Regions from separate parts of the Paraburkholderia sp. 2C genome, predicted to be linked through region 2. Evidence: riboswitches for the same ligand, from Rfam matches in the RefSeq annotation. Region 2 holds a riboswitch; the other holds the start of a gene.
The links. A riboswitch is a leader RNA that binds a small molecule or an ion and turns the genes downstream of it on or off. The one in region 2 is predicted to bind ZMP and ZTP.
Positions count from the first base shown of each region.

Region 1: it holds a riboswitch for ZMP and ZTP, as region 2 does, so the genes downstream of both, ACYPXD_RS21620 (LysE family translocator) here and glyA (serine hydroxymethyltransferase) in region 2, are expected to answer to the same signal.

Region 1 covers NZ_BAAILL010000042.1:361,585-364,987, reverse strand. Annotated here, with positions in the region: gene ACYPXD_RS21625 (YodC family protein) at 335-613, shown strand; gene ACYPXD_RS21620 (LysE family translocator) at 711-1,343, opposite strand; ZMP/ZTP riboswitch at 1,367-1,472, opposite strand; gene ACYPXD_RS21615 (superinfection immunity protein) at 1,602-1,919, opposite strand; gene ACYPXD_RS21610 (M20 family metallopeptidase) at 2,096-3,403, shown strand, end outside.
Region 2 covers NZ_BAAILL010000049.1:267,688-271,090, forward strand. Annotated here, with positions in the region: gene glyA (serine hydroxymethyltransferase) at 1-1,188, opposite strand, end outside; ZMP/ZTP riboswitch at 1,412-1,511, opposite strand; gene ydfG (bifunctional NADP-dependent 3-hydroxy acid dehydrogenase/3-hydroxypropionate dehydrogenase YdfG) at 1,726-2,472, shown strand; gene ybgC (tol-pal system-associated acyl-CoA thioesterase) at 2,555-3,070, shown strand; gene tolQ (protein TolQ) at 3,226-3,403, shown strand, end outside.

The DNA.
Region 1 (3,403 bases), on a different contig from region 2:
ACTATTATTGCGCGGGCGTGACATTCGATGGCTGGGTGTAGATTACAGCGCCCTCCACTGAGGCCGTCAGTCCCTTACCCCGAGCGGATCTGATCTTACAGTCCAAGCCCGACGAGCTTACAGCCATAGCGCATCCCATATTTTGAACACTCGTTCTAAAATATTTTATAAATCTGCTTAACTTGTGCGCAGAACGGTTTCTTTTAGAAAAAGCTTGCTTGCGGAAAATCAGATTGATAATCTTGCGGCACTTCTTTCAATTGAATCGACGGCAGTGCGTTTACGGCAGTGTTTGATCAGACGGCTCGACGCTTACGCTTATAACGGGGACATCATGCTGACTGCTACTCTCAAACCATTCGATACGATGCGTACCGGCCAATTGAACGTCGGCGATGTCGTCACGCTCAAGGCCGGCGGCCCGCGTATGACCGTGACTTACGCAGGGCCCGTGGCCGGTTCCGCCGCCGACCGGCTCGTATGCCAGTGGTTCGACGAGCACGGCGAATTGCGTCAGGACATTTTCGATCTCGAGAACGTGCGCCGTGAGCCGCGCTCGATTCCGGCGGGCTCGGTGCAACTGCACAAATTCATTCGGGTCGTGCTTCCCTGATGGGCTTCCATCGTGTGCTTCCCTCATGTGCTTCCCTCATGTGCTTCCTGAGTGAGGCTCACGAGGCGCGTTTCCCTGAACGCGCCTTTCCAGAAGCCTAGCGCCGCGCTTCCACCGCCATTCTTACGGCCAGACCGGTCAGCACCGTTCCCATCATCCAGCGCTGGATCACGAGCCACGTGGGCCGGCGCGCCAGAAACCCCGCAATCGAACCCGCGGTCATTGCGACCGCTGCGTTCACGCACATGCTGAGCGCTATCTGCACGAAACCCAGCGCGAGCGACTGGCCGAGCACGCTGCCGTGTTGCGGATCGATGAACTGCGGCAGCAGCGACAGATAAAGCACCGCGATTTTCGGGTTCAACAGATTGGTCGCAAAGCCCATGGCAAACAGCTTGCGCGGACTGTCCGCGGGCAGTGTGCGCACCTGAAATGGCGAGCGTCCGCCGGGTTTCACCGCTTGCCATGCGAGCCATAACAGATAGAGCGCGCCGCCGAAGCGTAATGCGTCGTAGGCGAACGGCACCGCAAGCAGCAGCGCGGTAATGCCGAAGGCCGCACACAACATATAGACGACAAAGCCGAGCGCGACGCCGCCGAGCGAAATCAGCCCCGCCGTGCGGCCCTGGCAGATCGAGCGCGACACAAGGTAGATCATGTTCGGGCCGGGCGTCAGCGCCATACCCAGTGCGACGAGGCCGAATGCGAGAAGAGCGGTGTGTTCGGGCATTGCATGTCTCCGTGACAAGATCGAGGCAATGCCCAGGCGCGCGGCGGTTCGCGGCTCCGGCCAGCGGCGGAGTGCGGTTCGCGTTCCCCGATGGTGATCCATCTCGTGGCGCCAGTTGCGCGAACCGCGCGATTATCCCACGACAACAGCTGTTGCGGATGCTCAGACGATCTCAACAGTATGGCTATTGAGCGGCGCGTCCGGCCTTGTCCGCCATGCCATGCAACGGCCGCGGCCACCCTCCACGATCGGCGTTCTTCACTTTGACGAACGCTCGCGCGCGTTGTTGCGCGACGAACGCAGGCGCACCCGTTCGGCGAGCATGGTCGAAAAGGTGCGCATGCTCACGACCTTGCGCGACTTGACGATTTCGCCGGCCACGTTTTTCGGCGGATTCGGCTGCAGCGCCCAGTAAAGCGCAAGCAGCCAGCCGAACACGGTCCACCCGACCACCGCGTTGAAGAGCGCGATAGTCAGCAGATCGTAGCGTTTGCGCCGGTCGGCGATGATCGATGGCAGGAAATAGACTGCCAGCGCGACGATAGCCGCGACGCCTTGTACGGCGAGATTTTCCATGAGATTGCGGCGGCGGGAGAGGTGTGGCGGATGCACCATTGTCGCGCGAATACGTCACGCGCGCAGTGCACGGTCGCACGGCGCGGCATGCGCCGCGCCGCGACAAAACGCTGCGCAGCAGCGTCCATGACCGGGCGGGACTATCATGTGCTTTTTCACCGACCGGACATGTTGCGATGATTTCCGACGCCACCACGCACTCAAAACTGGACCCCAACACCCTGCGCGATTTCGTCGAACGCAAATGGAACGACGAGATCGTTCCGGCGCTGACCGACTACATCGCCGTTCCTGCTAAAAGCCCGGCGTTCGACGCCGAGTGGCAGAAGCACGGCTACATCGAGCGCGTCGTCACCGAAGCGGCGAAATGGGCGCAAACGCAGCCGGTGCGCGGCCTGAAGCTCGAAGTGGTGCGTCTGCCGGGCCGCACGCCGGTGATCTTCTTCGAGTCGCCCGCGACACGCTCGGGCAGCACCGAGACGATCGTGCTGTACGGGCATCTCGACAAGCAGCCGGAATTCGCCGGATGGCGCAACGACCTTGGACCCTGGACGCCGAAGCTCGAAGACGGCAAGCTCTACGGCCGCGGCGGCGCCGACGACGGCTACGCGATCTACGCGAGTGTCACCGCGCTTGCGGCGCTCGATGCGCAAGGCGTCGAACGGCCGCGCTGCGTCGGGCTCATCGAAACCTGCGAGGAGTCGGGCAGCTACGACCTGTTGCCGTATGTCGACGCGCTGCGCGACAGGCTGGGAAAAGTCGGCCTTGTCGTCTGTCTCGATTCGGGTGCGGGCAACTACGACCAGTTATGGCTCACCACCTCGCTGCGCGGCCTCGTTTCGGGCGACCTCGAGGTGCAGGTGCTCGACGAGGGCATTCATTCGGGCTCCTATGGCGGCATTGCGCCATCGAGCTTTCGCGTCATGCGGCAACTGTTCGAGCGGCTCGAAGACGCCTCGACCGGCAATCTGCTGCCGAAGGGCTTTCATTGTCCGATACCGCCTGAGCGTCTGCGCGAAGCCGAAGCGACCGCGACGATTCTCGGCGACGATGTGTGGAAGAAAATGCCTTGGGCGTGCGGGCAGGATGGCCGGCAAGTGCTGCCGACCACGACCGACCCGAAAGATGCGCTGCTCAATTCGACGTGGCGCCCATCGCTTGCGGTGACCGGCGCAGCGGGCTTGCCGTCGCTTGCCGACGCGGGCAACGTGCTGCGCCCCCGCACCGCGTTCAAGCTGTCGCTGCGGCTGCCGCCGCTCGTCGATGCCGCCAGGGCTGTCGACGAACTGAAAGCGCTGCTCGAACTCGACCCGCCGTACAACGCGAAGGTCACATTCAAGCCCGACAGCGGGGCAGCGACGGGCTGGAACGCGCCAGACGTCGCAACATGGCTCGGCGCCGCCTTGAACGACGCGTCCCGCCAGCACTTCGGCGCCGACTGCGCCTATATCGGCCAGGGCGGCACGATTCCGTTGATGAACGTA
Region 2 (3,403 bases):
AGTGGCGGCATCTTCCGGATTGTCGAGCACGTCGGCGATCAGGTTACCCACCACTTCGGCTTCCTTGACGCCGAAGCCGCGCGTTGTCATGGCGGGCGAACCGAGGCGAATGCCGCTCGTGACGAACGGCTTTTCCGGGTCGTTCGGAATCGCGTTCTTGTTGACCGTGATGTGCGCCGCGCCAAGCGCTGCTTCGGCCGCCTTGCCGGTGATGTGCTTCGCACGCAGGTCGACCAGCATCACGTGGCTCTCGGTGCGACCCGACACGATGCGCAGGCCGCGCTTCACGAGCGTTTCGGCCAGCACGCGGGCGTTCTCGACCACGCGCTGCTGATACTCCTTGAACTCCGGCGCCAGCGCTTCCTTGAACGCGACTGCCTTCGCGGCAATCACATGCATCAGCGGACCGCCCTGAATGCCCGGGAAAATGGCCGAGTTGATCGGCTTCTCATACTCGGCCTTCATCAGGATCACGCCGCCGCGCGGGCCGCGCAGGCTCTTGTGCGTGGTCGTGGTGACGAAGTCCGCATGCGGCACCGGGTTCGGATAGACACCGGCGGCAACGAGGCCGGCGTAATGCGCCATGTCGACCATCAGATACGCGCCCACCGCCTTCGCGATTTTCGCGAGCCGTTCGAAGTCGATACGCAGGGCAAACGCCGATGCGCCGGCGACGATGAGCTTCGGCTTGTGCTCGTGAGCAAGCTTCTCGGCCGCTTCGTAATCGATGTCTTCGGCCGCGTCGAGCCCATAGCTGACCACGTTGAACCATTTACCCGACATGTTGACGGGCGAGCCGTGCGTCAAATGGCCGCCATGCGCGAGACTCATGCCCATGATCGTGTCGCCGGGCTTGAGCATGGCGAAGAACACGCCCTGATTGGCCTGCGAGCCCGAGTTCGGCTGCACGTTCGCCGCTTCGGCGCCAAACAGCTGTTTGACGCGATCGATCGCGAGCTGCTCCACGACATCGACATACTCGCAACCGCCGTAATAGCGCTTGCCCGGATACCCTTCCGCGTACTTGTTCGTGAGCTGCGAACCTTGCGCGGCCATCACGGCCGGGCTCGTGTAGTTCTCCGACGCGATCAGCTCGATGTGCTCTTCCTGACGGTGGTTTTCCTGCTCGATCGCCTGCCAGACTTCCGGGTCGACGTTCGCAATGGTGCTTTGGGCTCTATCAAACATATGCGTTCCGTTGAGAATGTTCGGTTGACCGTGATTCCGCGCGTGCTTTTACGCTTGATCTTGCGCATAACAGCATACAAAGCGGCACGCGAAAGGCGTGCGCAAAGCGCGCAAGCTGGAGCGCGGTACGGCAGGAAACTGGAAGCCAGGATATGCGGACTACAGAGGCGCCGCACACGCGAGGCAGGCCAGCGTCCGGCGGCACGAACAATCGCGCGCGGATCACAGCTGCCCAGGCGAACGGCAAAACGGAGCCCCGCGCTTCACGGTGGGTTGCTCCACCTTGAACCCGTAGGGTTCTATCGCCAGTCACGCAGGGATGAGCGCGTTAGTGTATTGGAACCGCATCGAATAGGCAACCGGGCCTGCGGCGCCGCCGGCAGCGCGAAAAAGCCTGATGAATTCGCTACTTGCGCGCACTTTGCGGCGTCCCGCGCGAGGTCCGTCACTGCGTCCGATCCGGCCGTCGCGACGTGGTTGATCGGCTGCCGCAATGGAAGTAGGCTTGTCGCCTTTCTCAACCCACCGGAAACTGGAATGATCGTCTTTGTCACCGGGGCGTCTGCCGGATTCGGCGCCGCCATTGCGCGTGCTTTTGTGAAAGGCGGCCATCGCGTCGTCGCGACCGCGCGCCGCAAGGACCGCCTCGATGCGCTCGCCCGCGAACTCGGCGAGAACCTGCTGCCGCTCGAACTCGACGTGCGCGACCGCACGGCAGTGGAAGCGCTCTCGTCCGCACTGCCCGACGGCTTTGCGGCGGTCGACGTGCTGGTCAACAATGCGGGTCTCGCGCTTGGCCTCGAACCGGCCCACAAGGCCGATCTCGACGACTGGGAAACGATGATCGACACGAACTGCAAAGGCCTTGTGCAGGTCACACGCGCGCTGCTGCCGGGTATGGTCGGGCGCAACCGCGGCCATGTGATCAATCTCGGCTCGGTCGCCAGCAGCTGGCCGTATGCCGGCGGCAACGTATACGGCGCGACCAAGGCGTTCGTCGCGCAATTCAGCCTGAACCTGCGCGCGGACCTGACCGGCACCGCGGTGCGCGTGACCGACATCCAGCCGGGCCTGTGCGGCGGCACCGAGTTCTCGAACGTGCGCTTTCGCGGCGACGACGCGAAGGCTGCGGGGGTCTACAAGGACATGCAGCCGCTCACCGCCGATGACATCGCCGAATCGATCTTCTGGGTCGCGACGCGCCCCGCGCATGTGAACATCAATTCGATCGAACTGATGCCCGTTGCGCAGTCGTTCGCCGGCCTTTCGGTTCATCGCGGCTGAACACGCCGGCACCGGGAATCGTTCGGGAACAGTCAATGAAACATGCACCAGAAAATCAGGCCGCCTGTCAGGTTCCGGTAAAATGCGCGACATGAAAACTCCTGGCAGCCCGCCCGGCGCCGAAATCGGCTTCACATGGCCGATTCGCGTGTACTACGAAGATACGGACGCCGGTGGCATCGTGTTTTTCGCGAACTACCTGAAGTTTTTCGAACGCGCGCGCACCGAATGGCTGCGCGCCAGCGGAATCGAACAAAGCAGGCTCGCGAGCGAAACCGGTACGCTCTTCATCGTCTGCAGCACGGCGCTCGACTTCCGTTCGCCGGCACGCCTCGACGACTCGCTCGTGATCGTCAGCAGGATCGAACGTCTCGGCCGCGCGACAGTCGACTTCATGCAGGAAGCGTGGCGCGAAGGCGCGTTGCTCGCCACCGGCACGATCCGCGTCGGCTGTGTCGATGCGGCAGCGCTGCGGCCCACCGCGATTCCGCCGGCCGTCCTCGCCGCGTTGCGGCGCGGGCCACCGCTCAACTCCGGCGCAGACACCAGCTTAGGCACAGGCAACACGGTGACAGGTATGTCAACGACTAGCGAGTGATTACCGTTGTTACCTGGCCAGTGAACTCGTAACGGTCAGAACAAGACCAAGTATGGTTCGGCGAAAGGGTTCGCCGAAGCTTCCGGTTTCCCCACCGAACGCTTCGATCTTCCTTGCAGCCGGACGCCCCTAGCGGGACGTTACAGCGAACCTCTATGAACACTACACAAGATCTGTCGATCATTTCCCTCGTTCTCAATGCGAGCCTGCTGGCGCAGGCGGTGATGGCGCTTCTGCTGCTGCTGTCGCTGATGTCCTGGACCTTCATCTTCCGCAAGTGGTTTGCGATTCGCCGCGCGCGCGGCCAGACCGAGCGCTTCGAACGCGACTTCT